3 regions of the Agrobacterium sp. 20P9.1.2 genome follow, and region 2 is predicted to be linked to each of the others. Evidence: predicted binding sites of a transcription regulator. Region 2 holds the regulator's gene; each other region holds the start of a gene.
What was found. Region 2 encodes LexA, which represses DNA repair genes until DNA is damaged. Its sites were predicted from a motif close to TGTTCNNNNTGTGTTCNG; they were not measured.
Positions count from the first base shown of each region.

Region 1: AC27VJ_RS10995 (ATP-dependent helicase) is a predicted target of LexA. The motif match lies at 1,189-1,206, and genes of this name have one in related genera.
Region 3: AC27VJ_RS12635 (putative DNA modification/repair radical SAM protein) is a predicted target of LexA. The motif match lies at 1,162-1,179, and genes of this name have one in related genera.

Region 1 covers NZ_JBYOKI010000003.1:348,338-350,608, reverse strand. Annotated here, with positions in the region: gene AC27VJ_RS10995 (ATP-dependent helicase) at 1-1,150, opposite strand, end outside; gene AC27VJ_RS10990 (hypothetical protein) at 1,344-1,652, shown strand; gene AC27VJ_RS10985 (hypothetical protein) at 1,974-2,271, opposite strand, start outside.
Region 2 covers NZ_JBYOKI010000003.1:175,421-177,691, forward strand. Annotated here, with positions in the region: gene kdsA (3-deoxy-8-phosphooctulonate synthase) at 1-451, opposite strand, end outside; gene lexA (transcriptional repressor LexA) at 729-1,451, shown strand; gene AC27VJ_RS10245 (glutathione S-transferase family protein) at 1,897-2,271, shown strand, end outside.
Region 3 covers NZ_JBYOKI010000003.1:691,005-693,275, forward strand. Annotated here, with positions in the region: gene AC27VJ_RS12635 (putative DNA modification/repair radical SAM protein) at 1-1,156, opposite strand, end outside; gene greA (transcription elongation factor GreA) at 1,377-1,853, shown strand; gene AC27VJ_RS12645 (glycosyltransferase family 4 protein) at 1,885-2,271, shown strand, end outside.

The DNA of each region.
Region 1 (2,271 bases), 170 kb from region 2:
TACCGCTGTGACTGGACGTCCGGAACAAGACCGCCTGTTGTTTCAGCGTCATGCCAGTCTCACGATTGGACAGAACTTGCTCGACAATGAAATTGGCCTGTTCGGTCTCGTCCTTGACGGTCACGAGTTTGGGTCGCTCGAGCGACTCCCGTTCGGTCCACAGGTTTTTGGTGAAACGCTCGCGCGCCAATTCGATCACGCCATTGGCTGCCGCCAGAATGGGCTGGGTCGAGCGGTAATTGCGATCGAGTGTGATGACATCGGCGGCAGGGCTGAAAGATGTTGGAAAGTCGAGAATGTTGCGAACGGTCGCTGCCCGGAACGAATAGATCGACTGGGCATCGTCGCCGACGACGGTCAGGCCACGCCCGCCGGGCTTGAGCGCCATCAGGACAGACGACTGGAGTTTGTTGGTATCTTGATACTCGTCGACCATGACATGGTCGAAGCGATTGCCGATATCGTCGGCGAGATCGGGATCGCTGACCATCTGCGCCCAGTAGAGCAGAAGGTCATCGTAATCGAGCACGTTCTGCGCCTGCTTGGCCTCGACATAAGCTCCGAACAATTCCTTAAATTGTTCTTCCCATGTGGCGACCCATGGATAATGCTGGCGCAGGATCTCGTTCAGCGGCGTCTCCGAGTTGACTGCGCGTGAATAGATCGCAAGACAGGTGCCCTTGGTCGGAAAGCGGCTTTCTGTTTTGGAAAATCCGAGTTCGTGCCGCACGAGGTTCATCAGATCAGCGCTGTCTTCCCGGTCGTGGATTGTGAAGTCCAGGTTGAGACCGATCTGCTCGGCATACATCCGCAGCAGTCTCGCACCGATACCGTGGAATGTACCGGACCAGACAAGGGCGTCTGTCAGGACACCGGCATTGGCACCCAGCACATTGCGGCAGATGCGCTCGACGCGGCGGGCCATTTCCGAGGCGGCTCTGCGCGAAAAGGTCATCAGGAGAATGCGGCGCGGGTCCGCACCATTGACGATGAGATGTGCCACCCGGTGTGCGAGCGTGTTCGTCTTGCCGGAGCCTGCACCAGCAATGATCAACAGAGGCCCTGCCGTGTTGCCCTCAGCCAGCCCAACGCCATGCTCGACGGCCTTGCGCTGCTGCTCGTTCAGTTTTTCGAGGTAGGCAACTGCCATAGGAGCTCGCTTGATGCAGAAAGTGGAAGGGAAGCGTTATGAACAAATGCGGAACATATATTGTCGCTGGATAATTTGGAAGGTCATTGTTCATATCTCTAAACAATCATTCACCCTGAGAGCCGTTGGTTCGAACTTACCATGAGCCAAGGCGTTGAGGTCTGTGAAAATGAGCAATTGGGAGGTGGAAATAGTGGCTGACGACAGCACCAACACAATCCGAGCGACATTTGATACACGCTCTGCCGCCAATCTAGCGGTGGAGCACCTCGTCCAGCAGCACGGCATTTCGCGTCCGGACATCTTTATTCAGTCAGCCACCGCGGAGAACACCTCAGGGTCAGTTGCATCTGGTGGCGATGTCTCGAAAAGTGGTGCGGTGCGCGGCGATGCCTCTCTCGAAGGTGAGATCGAAGTGTCCGCAGACATCCCGTCCGACAACCGTAACGGTGCCATGGCACCAAGCGCAATTACAAAGTTTTCAGCGATCAGAATGGCCTAGCGTACTTTTCTTATGTCCGCTGGTGGCGCGGAGTGGAAGAAAGCACCGTCCCAAAGCGGTCATTGATGGCCGGACGAAGCAGCCGCTTCGCGCCTTCATCTAGGTCATACAGGTTTTGCCGCCGACTTCCTGAAAGCAGTCATCGCTCCGGTTGAAGTGGGACCGGCAGTGTTTGGGACAAAGCGGCCATTCTTCAGGACCCAACTGTATGACGGCTTCCGGCACACAACCTGCCGGTCACTTAACCAACCAATTCCGAATGTTGGGCAAATCAGTGGTGCCACCCTGACAGGCCAGCGGAAACGTGCGGCGTGCGGATAGCTATTCGGGGCGCTGATAGGGCGCAACGGCATCGTTCTTCAGGTCAACGAGCGCTTGCAGCTCCTCGATCAGGCGCTTTACCCGATCCTCGCCGGGATCGGGCGTAGCGAGGGCGATCATGCCGATAATCGCAAACCCGAAATCGAGGCAGGCACAAAGGCCGCGCACTGTTTCGACGTCCGCCGATCCATACAGGCTGGTGAGGGTAACGGCGGTCATGCCGTCCGGACGGTTCTCGTCGATCGAGAGGTGGCTGGCGACGCCCTTCAAATTCGGATGCGCGCCGAAGTCAATTGCG
Region 2 (2,271 bases):
CCAGGAACTGACCCTTCTTCACATTGACGACCCGGCCGGTCTTGGCCGCCGCCACCAGTAGGTCGGTCTGTCGGCTGAGAAACGCCGGGATTTGCAGGATGTCGACAACCGGTGACATGATTGCGCACTGCTCTTCCGTGTGAATATCCGTCAGCACCGGAAATCCGAACTGCTCCTTGAGTTCAGCAAAAATCTCCAGCGCCTTATCGATGCCAATGCCGCGTTGGCCCGACAGGGACGTGCGGTTGGCCTTATCGAAAGACGACTTGTAGACAAGACCGATACCCAGCTTGCCGCACAGCTCCGCCATGGTCTCGGCAATCATGAAGGCATGGTCGCGGCTCTCCATCTGGCACGGCCCGGCAATCAGCGAGAAACGTTCGGTGTTGGAGAAGGAAACCGCCTTGGAGCCCTGCCCCACCACGACTTTCAGATTGTTCGTCACACTCATCATCTATCCTCGGAATCAGCAGGGCATCTTTTAGAGGCAAACGCCGGTGAGTTACCCTTAAATCTCGTACTGGCCTCGCACTTATCAGCAAGATGCCCGCGAGTCACTGCACTACGACCGCATGAGACGCGTCGATGATGCTGATTTCGCTCATCAACAGATGCTTAAATGAATTTCACGGAATTTTAAGGGATTGCAGAACACATATGGAACAGATAGTGTTCGTTCTGTATTTGTTTCGCGAATCTTCGCCTCGAATTTCCAAGGGTGTTTCTTCATGCTCACGCGCAAACAGCAGGAATTGCTTCTGTTCATTCATGAAAGAATGAAAGAGTCTGGCGTGCCGCCATCCTTCGATGAAATGAAGGATGCACTCGATCTTGCCTCCAAATCCGGCATTCACCGGTTGATTACAGCGCTTGAGGAGCGCGGGTTTATTCGCCGGCTACCGAACAGGGCGCGCGCACTTGAAGTCATCAAGCTTCCCGAGTCCTATTCGCCCGCCAACAAGCCCCAACGCGGCTTTTCACCAAGCGTCATCGAAGGCAGCCTTGGCAAGCTGAAGGCTGTGGAGCCACCGCCCGCACCTGCCCCCTCGAACAGCCGCGACGTCAACTCCGTCAGCGTCCCCGTCATGGGTCGAATCGCAGCAGGTGTGCCGATTTCGGCGATCCAGAACAACACCCATGATGTGGTGGTGCCGATGGATATGATCGGTTCGGGCGAGCATTACGCGCTTGAGGTCAAAGGCGATTCGATGATCGAAGCCGGTATTTTCGATGGCGATACGGTCATTATTCGTGACGGAAGTACCGCAAATCCGGGCGATATCGTCGTTGCACTGGTGGATGACGAAGAAGCAACACTGAAGCGTTTCCGCCGCAAGGGTGCCTCTATCGCGCTCGAAGCCGCAAACCCTGCATACGAGACCCGCATCTTCGGACCGGACCGGGTGAAGATCCAGGGCAAGCTGGTCGGCCTGATCCGCCGCTATCATTAACTGCTCCTGCCTATAGCTTCGCGGGTGGATTTTTAGGTCTGCCCGCGCGCAATATTTTTGGTTTTGATTGGCACGTCGCGAGGTCTTAGAGCCAAAGTTGCACGTTGGTCCGAATGACGAACAAGTGCACATTACATGCATGTCAGGGGGAAATTTGCGCTCACAGTAAGCGCAGATATCCAAAAGTGGTTAGTCGGCTTACTATTTTCGAATCACTCGTTTTTGTGAGTGTCTATGAATGATTTTTAGGATGACGTTTTGTATGAAGCGCTGCCTGAGTTTGAGTTGCGGAATGGAAGCTTCAGACTGCGATCCCTCTGTTTCTAATGTCACCACATGGGCACACGACTAAAACATCAAATAATTTGAAGACCACCATCGCGCAAACCATCTGTATCGACGAAATTTCCCGCGCTAACACGGTGCTGCAACCGAGGGATATGAGATGTACGAGCTTTATATTGCCAACAAGAACTATTCCTCCTGGTCCCTGCGGCCATGGGTGTTGATGCGGACACTCGATATTGCATTCAGCGAAAAGCTGACGCCCTTCGGTAATTCGGCCGAGGATTTCGCAACTTTTTCTCCGACGGCCAAGGTGCCCTGCCTTGTGGAGAACGACCTGACCGTATGGGATTCGCTATCGATCATCGAATATCTGGCGGAACGTCACGGTGGCGTTTGGGCTGGTGAGGCAAAGGCACGAGCATGGTCGCGTTCTGCGGCGGCTGAAATGCACTCCGGCTTTCAGACATTGCGCAACGAACATCCGATGAATGTCGGCCTTCGCATTCAACCTAGCGAGGTTGGCGAGGCGCTG
Region 3 (2,271 bases), 520 kb from region 2:
ACCACCCGCCCGCCACGACGAAGGCCTTCACCTTTTTAAGCGAGACGCCGAAGCGAGCCAAATCTTCTAGCCGCAACTGCCTGAACCGGCGCGATGACAGGATGGAATTGACCGTTTTCGTGCCGAACCCCGGAACCCGCAGCAACGTCTCACGCTCCGCCTTGTTCACATCGACAGGAAAGCTCTGCCGATTTGCCAGCGCCCAAGCCAGCTTCGGATCGATATCCAGATCCAGCATGCCATCTTTCTGGGTGGAGGCAATTTCGGAAATATCGAAGCCATAAAACCGGTAGAGCCAATCGGCCTGATAGAGCCGATGCTCCCGCATCAAAGGCGGCTTGATCAGCGGCAGGTTTTTGGACGAATCAGGAATAGGGCTGAAAGCGGAATAATAGACGCGCCGCAGACCATAGCTGCCATAAAGGCGCGCGCTGGTGTTGAGTATGGTGCTGTCATTGGCGCCATCCGCACCCACGATCATCTGCGTGCTTTGGCCGGCAGGCGCAAACTTTCTGACCCGCTTCGTCTGAACCGTCGGCTCACCCGCCTCCTCGATCTTCAGACGAATATCAGCCATGGACTTGCGAATGTTTCCCGGCTGCTTTTCCGGCGCAAACTGGCCGATGCCGCTATCCGTCGGCAACTCGATGTTAATCGACAGGCGGTCCGCATAAAGCCCCGCCTCTTCCACCAGCCGCGCCGAAGCTTCGGGAATGGATTTGAGGTGGATATAGCCCCGGAAGCCGTGGGTGACGCGCAACTCCCTCGCCACCCGAACCAGTTCTTCCATCGTATGATCCGACGAGCGAATGATACCGGACGACAGAAACAGACCCTCGATATAATTGCGCCGGTAAAATTCCAGCGTCAGCCAAACCACCTCTTCCACCGTAAAGCGCGCCCGCTCCACATTGCTGGAGGAACGGTTGATGCAGTAGGCACAGTCATAAATGCAGAAGTTGGTGAGCAAAATCTTCAAAAGCGAAATACACCGGCCATCCGGCGCATAGGCGTGGCAAATGCCCGAACCTTCCGTCGACCCCAGCCCTCCCGATGCGGACGAGTTACGCTTCGTCGTGCCACTGGAGGCGCAGGACGCATCATACTTCGCCGCATCGGAAAGGACCGCCAACCGCTCTTTTATTGACTTTTTCATAGGTACGTTCACTATATGTTCTTGCGTAAACTGTCAATCCTTGGCTAAGATCAAGTTCCAGTCTCCTGAAAATGGGCAGTCTCAAATTTGCTGGCAATTGGCGGCGGTCTTCTGATATAGTCTGCCGAATTGTGATTTTGACTGGTTCCGTAGTTTTGCTCCGGAACCTGTTTCTTTTTGTGTCTGCGGGTACCGCGGTTAGAATGCGAAGGAAGAAAAAATGGTAGAAAAAGTACCGATGACTCAGGGCGGATTCGTCAAGCTGCAGGAAGAACTTCGCTGGCGCCAGCAGGAAGAGCGCCCACGCATCATCGAGGCTATTGCAGAAGCGCGCGCCCATGGCGACCTGTCTGAAAATGCCGAGTACCATGCCGCCAAGGAAGCGCAGAGTCACAATGAAGGCCGCGTTGCCGAGCTGGAAGACCTGACCGCACGTGCGGAAGTCATCGACCTGTCGAAAATGTCCGGCACGACCATCAAGTTCGGTGCCACCATCAAGCTTGTGGACGAAGATTCCAACGAACAGAAGACCTACCAGATCGTTGGCGACCAGGAAGCCGACGTCAAGCAGGGCCGCATTTCCATCTCCTCGCCCATCGCGCGCGCGCTGATCGGCAAGGAAGTTGGTGACAGCATTGAAGTGAATGCCCCCGGCGGTTCGCGCGGCTACGAAATCCTCTCCATCAACTGGGGCTGATTGCCAGCGCCTCTCTCACGAGATCCCGATTTTGCCCTATATCGACTTGGCTGATGTCCGGGTGCTTGCGCCGAATTTCAAGCGCAGGCTCTCCGGCGTGACATCCACCATCATCCAGCTCGTGCCGGTGCAAAATCGGCTTGGGCAAAAGGTTGCCGTTATAGGGCCGGGTTTGCCGCAAAGCCTGCCACATGTCCGCTTTCGAGACCTGTGGCGGCTATGGCAATTGGGTCCGGATAAGAAGCCGCGCGTCTGGCACGCGCGCCGCAATATTGAAATGTTGCCCGCCATCATCATGCGCGATATACTGCGCATGAAGCTGAAGATCGTCTTCACCTCCGCCTCGCAGCGCAAACACAGCGGCTGGACGAAATTCCTGATTTCCCGCATGGATGCGATCATCGCGACCAGCGCAAAG